Regions from separate parts of the Rhizobium sp. R339 genome, predicted to be linked through region 1. Evidence: predicted binding sites of a transcription regulator. Region 1 holds the regulator's gene; the other holds the start of a gene.

Region 1 (3,620 bases):
CGCTCGGCGCAGCAACAATACTATCTCGCTGGTCTCGATGACTGCCGACGATCTGCGCGAGGCGCTGAAAAGCGGCCGCATCGATGTCGCGATCCTGGATTCTGTCTTCGGGCTGGAGAGCTTCCGGCATCGCGAGCTGCTGCGGACCGACATGGTGGTGATCGCGCCGCCGCAAAGCACGGAAATGACGGTTGCCGATCTCGTCGCCGGCCATGCGATCTGCATGCCGAGCCCGCGCACCGGCCTCGGCCACGCGGCCATGGCTTTCAGCGACGAACGCGCACCGAACCGGCGCTTTCGTAGCCAGGATATCACCGCGGCGGATTCACTGCCCGTGATCGTCGATCTCGTCGCCAATCACGGCTACGTCTCCTTCCTCGGCCGCGTCAGCGCCATGCCGATCGCCGACAAGGTGCGCATCGTCGATCTCGACGAGCATTTGCCGATGTCCTATCACGTCGCCTTCAACCACCGCAAAGCCGCCGCCGATGCCTGCGCCGTCATCATCGAGGCGGCGGCAAGAATTACGTCGCAATCTCTCTCGCAAGCCATGCGGCAGGCGGAGGAGGGCGCCAGGGAGAGTGCAGCATGACGATTTTGCTTGAGGTCTGCGTCGACAGCGCCGAGGGCTTGGCCGCCGCCATCGAAGGCGGCGCCGGCCGCATCGAGCTTTGCTCGGCGCTGGAACTCGGCGGCTTGACGCCGCTGCCGAGCCTGATGCTGATCGCTGCCAGAGCGCCCATCCCCGTCTACGCAATGATCCGCCCGCATGCCGGCCCCTTCATCTTCGGCAGGACGGACGAGGAGGCGATGATGCTCGACATCGATGCCGTGCGCGCCGCCGGCCTCGCCGGTGTCGTCATCGGCGCCAACCGGCCGGACGGTACGCTCGACATGCCGCTGATCCACCGCCTGAAGGCGCATGCGATGGGCCTCGGCTCGACGCTGCATCGTGCCTTCGATCTGGTGCCGGATGCCGATGAGGCGCTGGAACAGGCGGTCGAGCTCGGCTGCGAACGCATCCTCACCTCCGGCTGCGCGCTGAAGGCTCCAGACGGCCTGGAAACGCTGAAACGCCTTTCGGCAAGGGCGGCCGGCCGCATATCCATCATGCCCGGCAGCGGCATCCGCCCCGCGAATGTCGGTGCTATCTTGCAGGCAACCGGCGCCCGCGAGGTCCATGGCTCCTGCAGTTCACCCATCGAAAGCGCCGACCCCCGCGCCGTCGCCTTCGGCTTCGAGGCGAAGAGCAGCAACAAGACGGATGTGGCGGTGGTCCGGGAGATGTGCAGGGCGATCGCGGCGGAAGCTTAGGCTTTTAGCCTCACGCTTCCATCGAATAGCCGGCGCCGCGGACGGTGCGGATGACGTCCTGCATGTTGGAGAAGTTCAGCGCCTTGCGCAGGCGGCCGACATGGACGTCGACGGTGCGTTCGTCGACATAGATGTCGTGGCCCCAGACGCCGTCCAGAAGCTGCGAACGGGAGAAGACCCGGCCTGGCGACGACATCAGGAATTCCAGCAGGCGGAATTCGGTGGGGCCGAGGCGGACTTCGCGGCTCTTGCGATGGACGCGGTGCGTTTCACGGTCGAGCTCGATATCGCCGCATTTCAGTACCGTTGACAGAACCTCCGGCCGGGCGCGGCGCAGCATGGCCTTGACGCGGGCGACGAGCTCGGGGGTCGAAAACGGCTTGACGACGTAATCGTCGGCGCCGGTCGACAGCCCGCGGACGCGCTCGCTCTCTTCGCCGCGCGCCGTCAGCATGATGATCGGCAGACGCTCGGTTTCCGGCCGCATGCGCAGGCGCCGGCAGAGCTCGATGCCGGAGACGCCGGGCAGCATCCAGTCGAGGATGAGAAGATCGGGCGTGCGCTCCTGGAGCCGGATCTCGGCTTCGTCGCCGCGAAGGATGGTATCGACCTCGAAGCCTTCCGCTTCGAGATTGTAACGAAGAAGCACGCTGAGGGCTTCTTCATCTTCAACAACTGCAACTCTCGGGATCATGCGTCTCGGTCTCCTCGCGCACGATCCTTAAACCGAAGACGATTTAAGCACGGGATCCTGCGCAAAATCAGAATTGGCTGTGACCTCGCTGCGCGCCCGCGCGGGCGCGCAACTGGCTGGCCCGGAACGGTTATTCCGTGACCGCGCCGACGGTGTTGGCGCTGTCGTCCTTCGGACGGTCGCCTTCCGGCTGTGCGCCGGTCGCCATGTAATAGATCGTCTCGGCGATGTTGGTGGCGTGGTCGCCGATACGCTCGATGTTCTTGGCGCAGAAGAGAAGATGCGTGCAGCTGGTGATGTTGCGCGGATCTTCCATCATGTAGGTCAGGAGTTCGCGGAACAGCGAGGTGTACATGGCGTCGATCTCGTTGTCGCGTTCGCGGATCGACTTGGCCTTGTCGGCAGCGCGCGTCGTGTAGACGTCGAGCACTTCCTTGAGCTGCACGAGCGCGAGTTCTGAGAGATGCTCGAGACCGCGGGCGAGCTTGCGGGGAACGCCGGTCGCCTGCACGGCGATGACGCGCTTGGCGGTGTTTTTGCCGAGATCGCCGACGCGTTCGAGATCGGCGGCGATCCGGATCGAACCCATGATCTCGCGCAGGTCCGATGCCATCGGCTGACGGCGGGCGATGGTGACGATCGCCTTGTCGCCGATCTCGCGTTCCATGTGATCGAGGATCACGTCGTCCGAAATGACCTTCTGGGCGAGCGCAGTATCGCCATTGACGAGCGCGCGTACGGATTCGCTGACCATCTGCTCGGCCAGGCCGCCCATTTCGGAAATCCGCCTGGACAGGAACTTCAGATCATCATCATAGGCAGAAAAAATATGTGTCGATGCCATGGGCTTTATCCTCGAATAACGGGAAGACGTCGTGTCGCCAGAATCAGCCGAAGCGGCCCATGATGTAGTCCTGGGTGCGCGGATCGTCCGGATTGGTGAACATCTTGTCGGTGTCGTTTTCCTCGACGAGGTTGCCGAGGTGGAACATGGCGGTGCGCTGCGAAACACGGGCCGCCTGCTGCATGGAGTGCGTGACGATGACGATCGTGTAGTTTTCGCGCAGCTCGTGGATCAGCTCCTCGACCTTGGCAGTGGCGATCGGATCGAGCGCCGAGCAGGGCTCGTCCATCAGGATGACCTCAGGGCTGACGGCGACGGCGCGGGCAATGCAGAGGCGCTGCTGCTGACCGCCGGAGAGGCCGGTGCCGGATTCATGCACGCGGTCCTTGACCTCGTTCCAGAGGCCGGCGCGCTGCAGACTGGTCTCGACGATCTGGTCGAGGTCGGCCTTCGACTTGGCAAGGCCGTGGATGCGCGGACCGTAGGAGACGTTTTCATAGATCGACTTCGGGAACGGGTTCGGCTTCTGGAAGACCATGCCGACGCGGGCGCGAAGCTCCACGACGTCAATATCGGGATCATAGATATCGTCGCTGTCGAGCGTGATCTTGCCGGTGACCCGGCAGCCGTCGATTGTATCGTTCATGCGGTTGAGGCTCCGCAGGAAGGTCGACTTGCCGCAGCCCGACGGGCCGATCAGGGCGGTTACGGTGTTTTCGCGGATGTTCAGGTTCACATCGAAAAGCGCGCGCTTCTCACCATAATAGA
Region 2 (3,620 bases), on a different contig from region 1:
GCAATAGACCCGCCGCGGGCAAGCACATCGGCGAACTGCCGATCCTTCTCGAGATCCCAATATTCCTTCACCGAGGATCGCAGGAGGATGACGCCTTCAATGACCATGAAGACGAAAGGCAGCATGATGGCAGCCAGGATAACCTTCTTGATGGTTTCGAACTTCATCGCCAATCGCCACGGTGATCAAAATGTCGGTCGTGCGCAACCAATCGCCGGCGAGCTTATCAATAATTCTTAAAAAACTGATAAAGCGGCGCGCCCCTAGATTTCGGGACGAATGAAGTCGCGGGTTTCGGCGTCCATCACCCAGAGTTCCCCGGTCGAAATATCGAACCAGGCGCCGTGAAGATGCATTTCTCCTGCCTCCTCAAGCGCCTTGATTTCGGGGAAGGTCCGGAGATTATTGATCGAATTGCGGATGGAGACGCGCTCGAGCGCGGTCTGGCGCTCCGCCGCCGTCATCACGTCGTTGCTCTGGATCTGCTCGGCGGCAGGTTTGACCAGCGACATCCAGCGGCCGATGAAATCGCCGGGCGACAGCGGCTCGGCGTTCGGATCCAAGGCAGCGCGGATGCCGCCGCAGCGTCCATGGCCCATCACCACGATGTCCGAGACCTTCAGCGCCTGAACGGCGAATTCGAGCGCGGCCGACGTCGAGTGGAAATGGCCATCCGGCTCGTAAGGCGGCACCATGTTGGCGACGTTGCGGATGACGAAGAGTTCGCCCGGACCGGCATCGAAGATCAGCTCCGGCGCCGCACGCGAGTCCGAACAGGCAATGACCAGGGTACTCGGACTTTGGCCGTTTTCGGCAAGCAGCCGATACCTGTCGCGGGCATCGGCATAGCGCCCGTTCATAAAGTTGCGATAGCCGTCCAGAAGGGGTGTAGGAAAACGCTGCATGTCTTCTGGATTAGCGCGCACCGAAGACAAGATCAACTGCTGCACTGCAAAATGAGTGCATTGGCAAATGCGTCATTTTTTCCGCCGCTGCGCCGGATGCACGAGCCGGCGCATCTGCACCATCGCCATCGGCGTCGAAAGGCTGGACGCATCGCTTGCCAGCATCAACTCGTTGCTGCCGCGCTTGACGGCGCGCGCAAGCACTTCGAAGACGCTGGCGGTGGCAAGCTGCAGCGCCTTTTCGTCTTCCAGGCCGGACAGCAGGCGCGACAGGAAGACGGCGGCAAGCAGATCGCCGAGGCCGTTCGGCGGGTTTTCGACGACGCGATGCTCGGCCAGAAGCGCGTGGCGGCCGGAGAGATAGAGGTTGCCGGTGCCGCCGGACATCATCGGCACGGCCGAGGTGACGAGCATGCGCGACGGTCCGAGCGCCAGCGCCGCCTCCATGATCGCGCTGTTGTCTTCGAGGGCCGCCCCCGAAAGCCAGGCGAGTTCGTAGCGGTTCGGCGTGGCGAGCGAGGCAAGTGGGATCAGATGATCGCGAATGGCCTCCGCAGTCGCCTCCGGCACATAAAGGCCGCCGAGATCGCCCATGACGGGATCGCAGACATAGACGAGATCGGGATTGTCTTGCCTCAGCGCACCGATCAGCCGGGCGACGGAGCGCGCCTGGGCGGCATTGCCGAAATAGCCTGACAGCACCGCCTTAACCTCACCGATCCACGGCGCGCGGATCAGATCGTCGATCGCCGCGTCGAAATCCGCTTCCGCAAATGTCAGCCGCGTCGCGCGGCCGTGGCCCGGGTGCCAGGGCAGCACGATCGTCGGCAATGCCCAGACCGGATGACCGAGCGTCTCCAGCGCGAAGACGGCGGCGCGGTTTCCAACCGAGCCGCGCACCACATGGCTGGAAATGACGATGACCGCACCCGCTGCATTTTCCGACATGATATCAAGGTCCGACTGATGATGGCGTTTGATGATCTTTTTGACGCCGCGCTGTCAACCATTCTTCACGTGAGCATGGAAATGTGCGGCGGAGCGAAAAACCGGAGAAGGGCCTTCCCGTTCGTTTTGGCCACGAAAGCGGAAAAATCTCTAACAAATTCCCATTTTGAGCGTCAAAAAAGCATCAAAGCGACCCTTCAGGCCTCTATTTTAGAGATTTTTTCGGGAAATCTTCTGCTAGCTTGCAGAAATAAGTCCATTGCGGGAGGCGATTCATGGCTGCAAGAAACAATCCGAAACGGGAAAAGCAGATCGAAAATGCACGCAAGATCGCCAAGGCGACGGGCGAGGCGCATCTCGATCCGGATATTCTCTTCGGCCGGGCCAGCAATGACGATCTCGAACATTATACGCCCGAAATGCTGGCACTCACCGCCGCGCATTCGGCCAGGGAACTCGCCACCTGGAACGGCAAGACCCCGCGCGTCAGCATCGACACCATTGCCGATGTGACGCCTGCCGGTACTGCCGTCTCGGTGCTCTCCGTGACCGACCGGAACATGCCTTTCCTCTATGAATCGGTCATGGGCGAAGTGACGAGCACCCACCGCGATCTCTTCATGGCCGTGCATCCCATCCTGGTGATGGAAAAGGGCAAGGCGCCCACGCTCTATTCCGCCGATCACCCGAGCGATCCCGCCGCCCGCGTCAGCCATATCCAGCTTCATATCGCGCCGCTCAATTCCGCCCAGGCCACCGATCTCATCAAGCGCATCCAGACCGTGCTCGAGCAGGTCCGCCTCTCTGTTTCCGACTGGAAGCCGATGCTTGCCAAGCTCGACGGCGTGATCGCCGAGCTTGCGGCCAACGGCGCCGGCCGCAGGAAGGCCGAACACGCCGAAGCGGTCGCCTTTCTGACCTGGCTGCGCGACGAGAATTTCACCTTCCTCGGCATGCGCGAATATGTCTATTCCGGCAAGGGCGCCGACGCCAAGGTCGAGCGCGACAAGGGGGCGGGCCTCGGCATCCTCTCCAATCCCGACGTTCTCGTGCTGCGCACCGGCAAGGATGCCGTGACGACCACGCCCGAAATCCTCGCCTTCCTCGACGGCCCCGACTACCTGATCGTCACCAAGGCGAATGTGAAATCGATCGTCCATCGCCGCGCCTATATGGATTATGTCGGCGTCAAGCGCTTCGACGCGAAGGGCAATGTCACGGGGGAACTGCGCATCGTCGGCCTTTTCACCTCGACGGCCTATACCTCGCTCGCCTCCGAAATCCCGCTGCTGCGCTCCAAGATCGAGAAGGTGAAGGAGCATTTCGGCTTCGACCCGATGAGCCATTCCGGTCGCATGCTCGACAACACGCTGGAATCCTATCCGCGCGACGATCTTTTCCAGATCGATACGACGCTGCTCGCGAGCTTTGCCGAACAGATCAACGATCTCGCCGACCGGCCGCGTGTGCGCGCTCTGCCGCGCATCGACCATTTCGACCGTTTCGTCTCCGTGATCGTCTACGTGCCGCGCGAGGAATATGACTCGATCGTGCGCGAGCGGATCGGCACCTATCTCAAGACCGTCTATGACGGCCGTGTCTCCGCCTATTATCCGGCTTTTCCGGAAGGCGGCGTGGCACGCGTCCATTTCATCATCGGCCGCTCCGGCGGCAAGACGCCGCGCATTCCGCAGGCGAAGCTGGAGCAGACGATCCGCGAAATTACCGCCCGCTGGGACGACCGTTTCGAGGCGCTCGCCGGGCCTA

The links. The regulator PhoB, encoded in region 1, activates phosphate uptake and scavenging genes when phosphate is short. The targets are predictions, from matches to a motif close to TGTCATNNANCTGTCAT.
Region 2: the regulator PhoB is predicted to act here: its motif matches at 1,906-1,922, upstream of ATY76_RS25085 (NAD-glutamate dehydrogenase).

The regions. Positions count from the first base shown of each region.
Region 1 covers NZ_LOKV01000023.1:434,421-438,040, forward strand. Annotated here, with positions in the region: gene ATY76_RS21410 (LysR family transcriptional regulator) at 1-592, shown strand, start outside; gene ATY76_RS21415 (copper homeostasis protein CutC) at 589-1,314, shown strand; gene phoB (phosphate regulon transcriptional regulator PhoB) at 1,325-2,008, opposite strand; gene phoU (phosphate signaling complex protein PhoU) at 2,139-2,852, opposite strand; gene pstB (phosphate ABC transporter ATP-binding protein PstB) at 2,896-3,620, opposite strand, start outside.
Region 2 covers NZ_LOKV01000025.1:12,931-16,550, reverse strand. Annotated here, with positions in the region: gene ATY76_RS25105 (GGDEF domain-containing protein) at 1-167, opposite strand, end outside; gene ATY76_RS25100 (carbonic anhydrase) at 264-905, opposite strand; gene pdxY (pyridoxal kinase PdxY) at 978-1,853, opposite strand; gene ATY76_RS25085 (NAD-glutamate dehydrogenase) at 2,129-3,620, shown strand, end outside.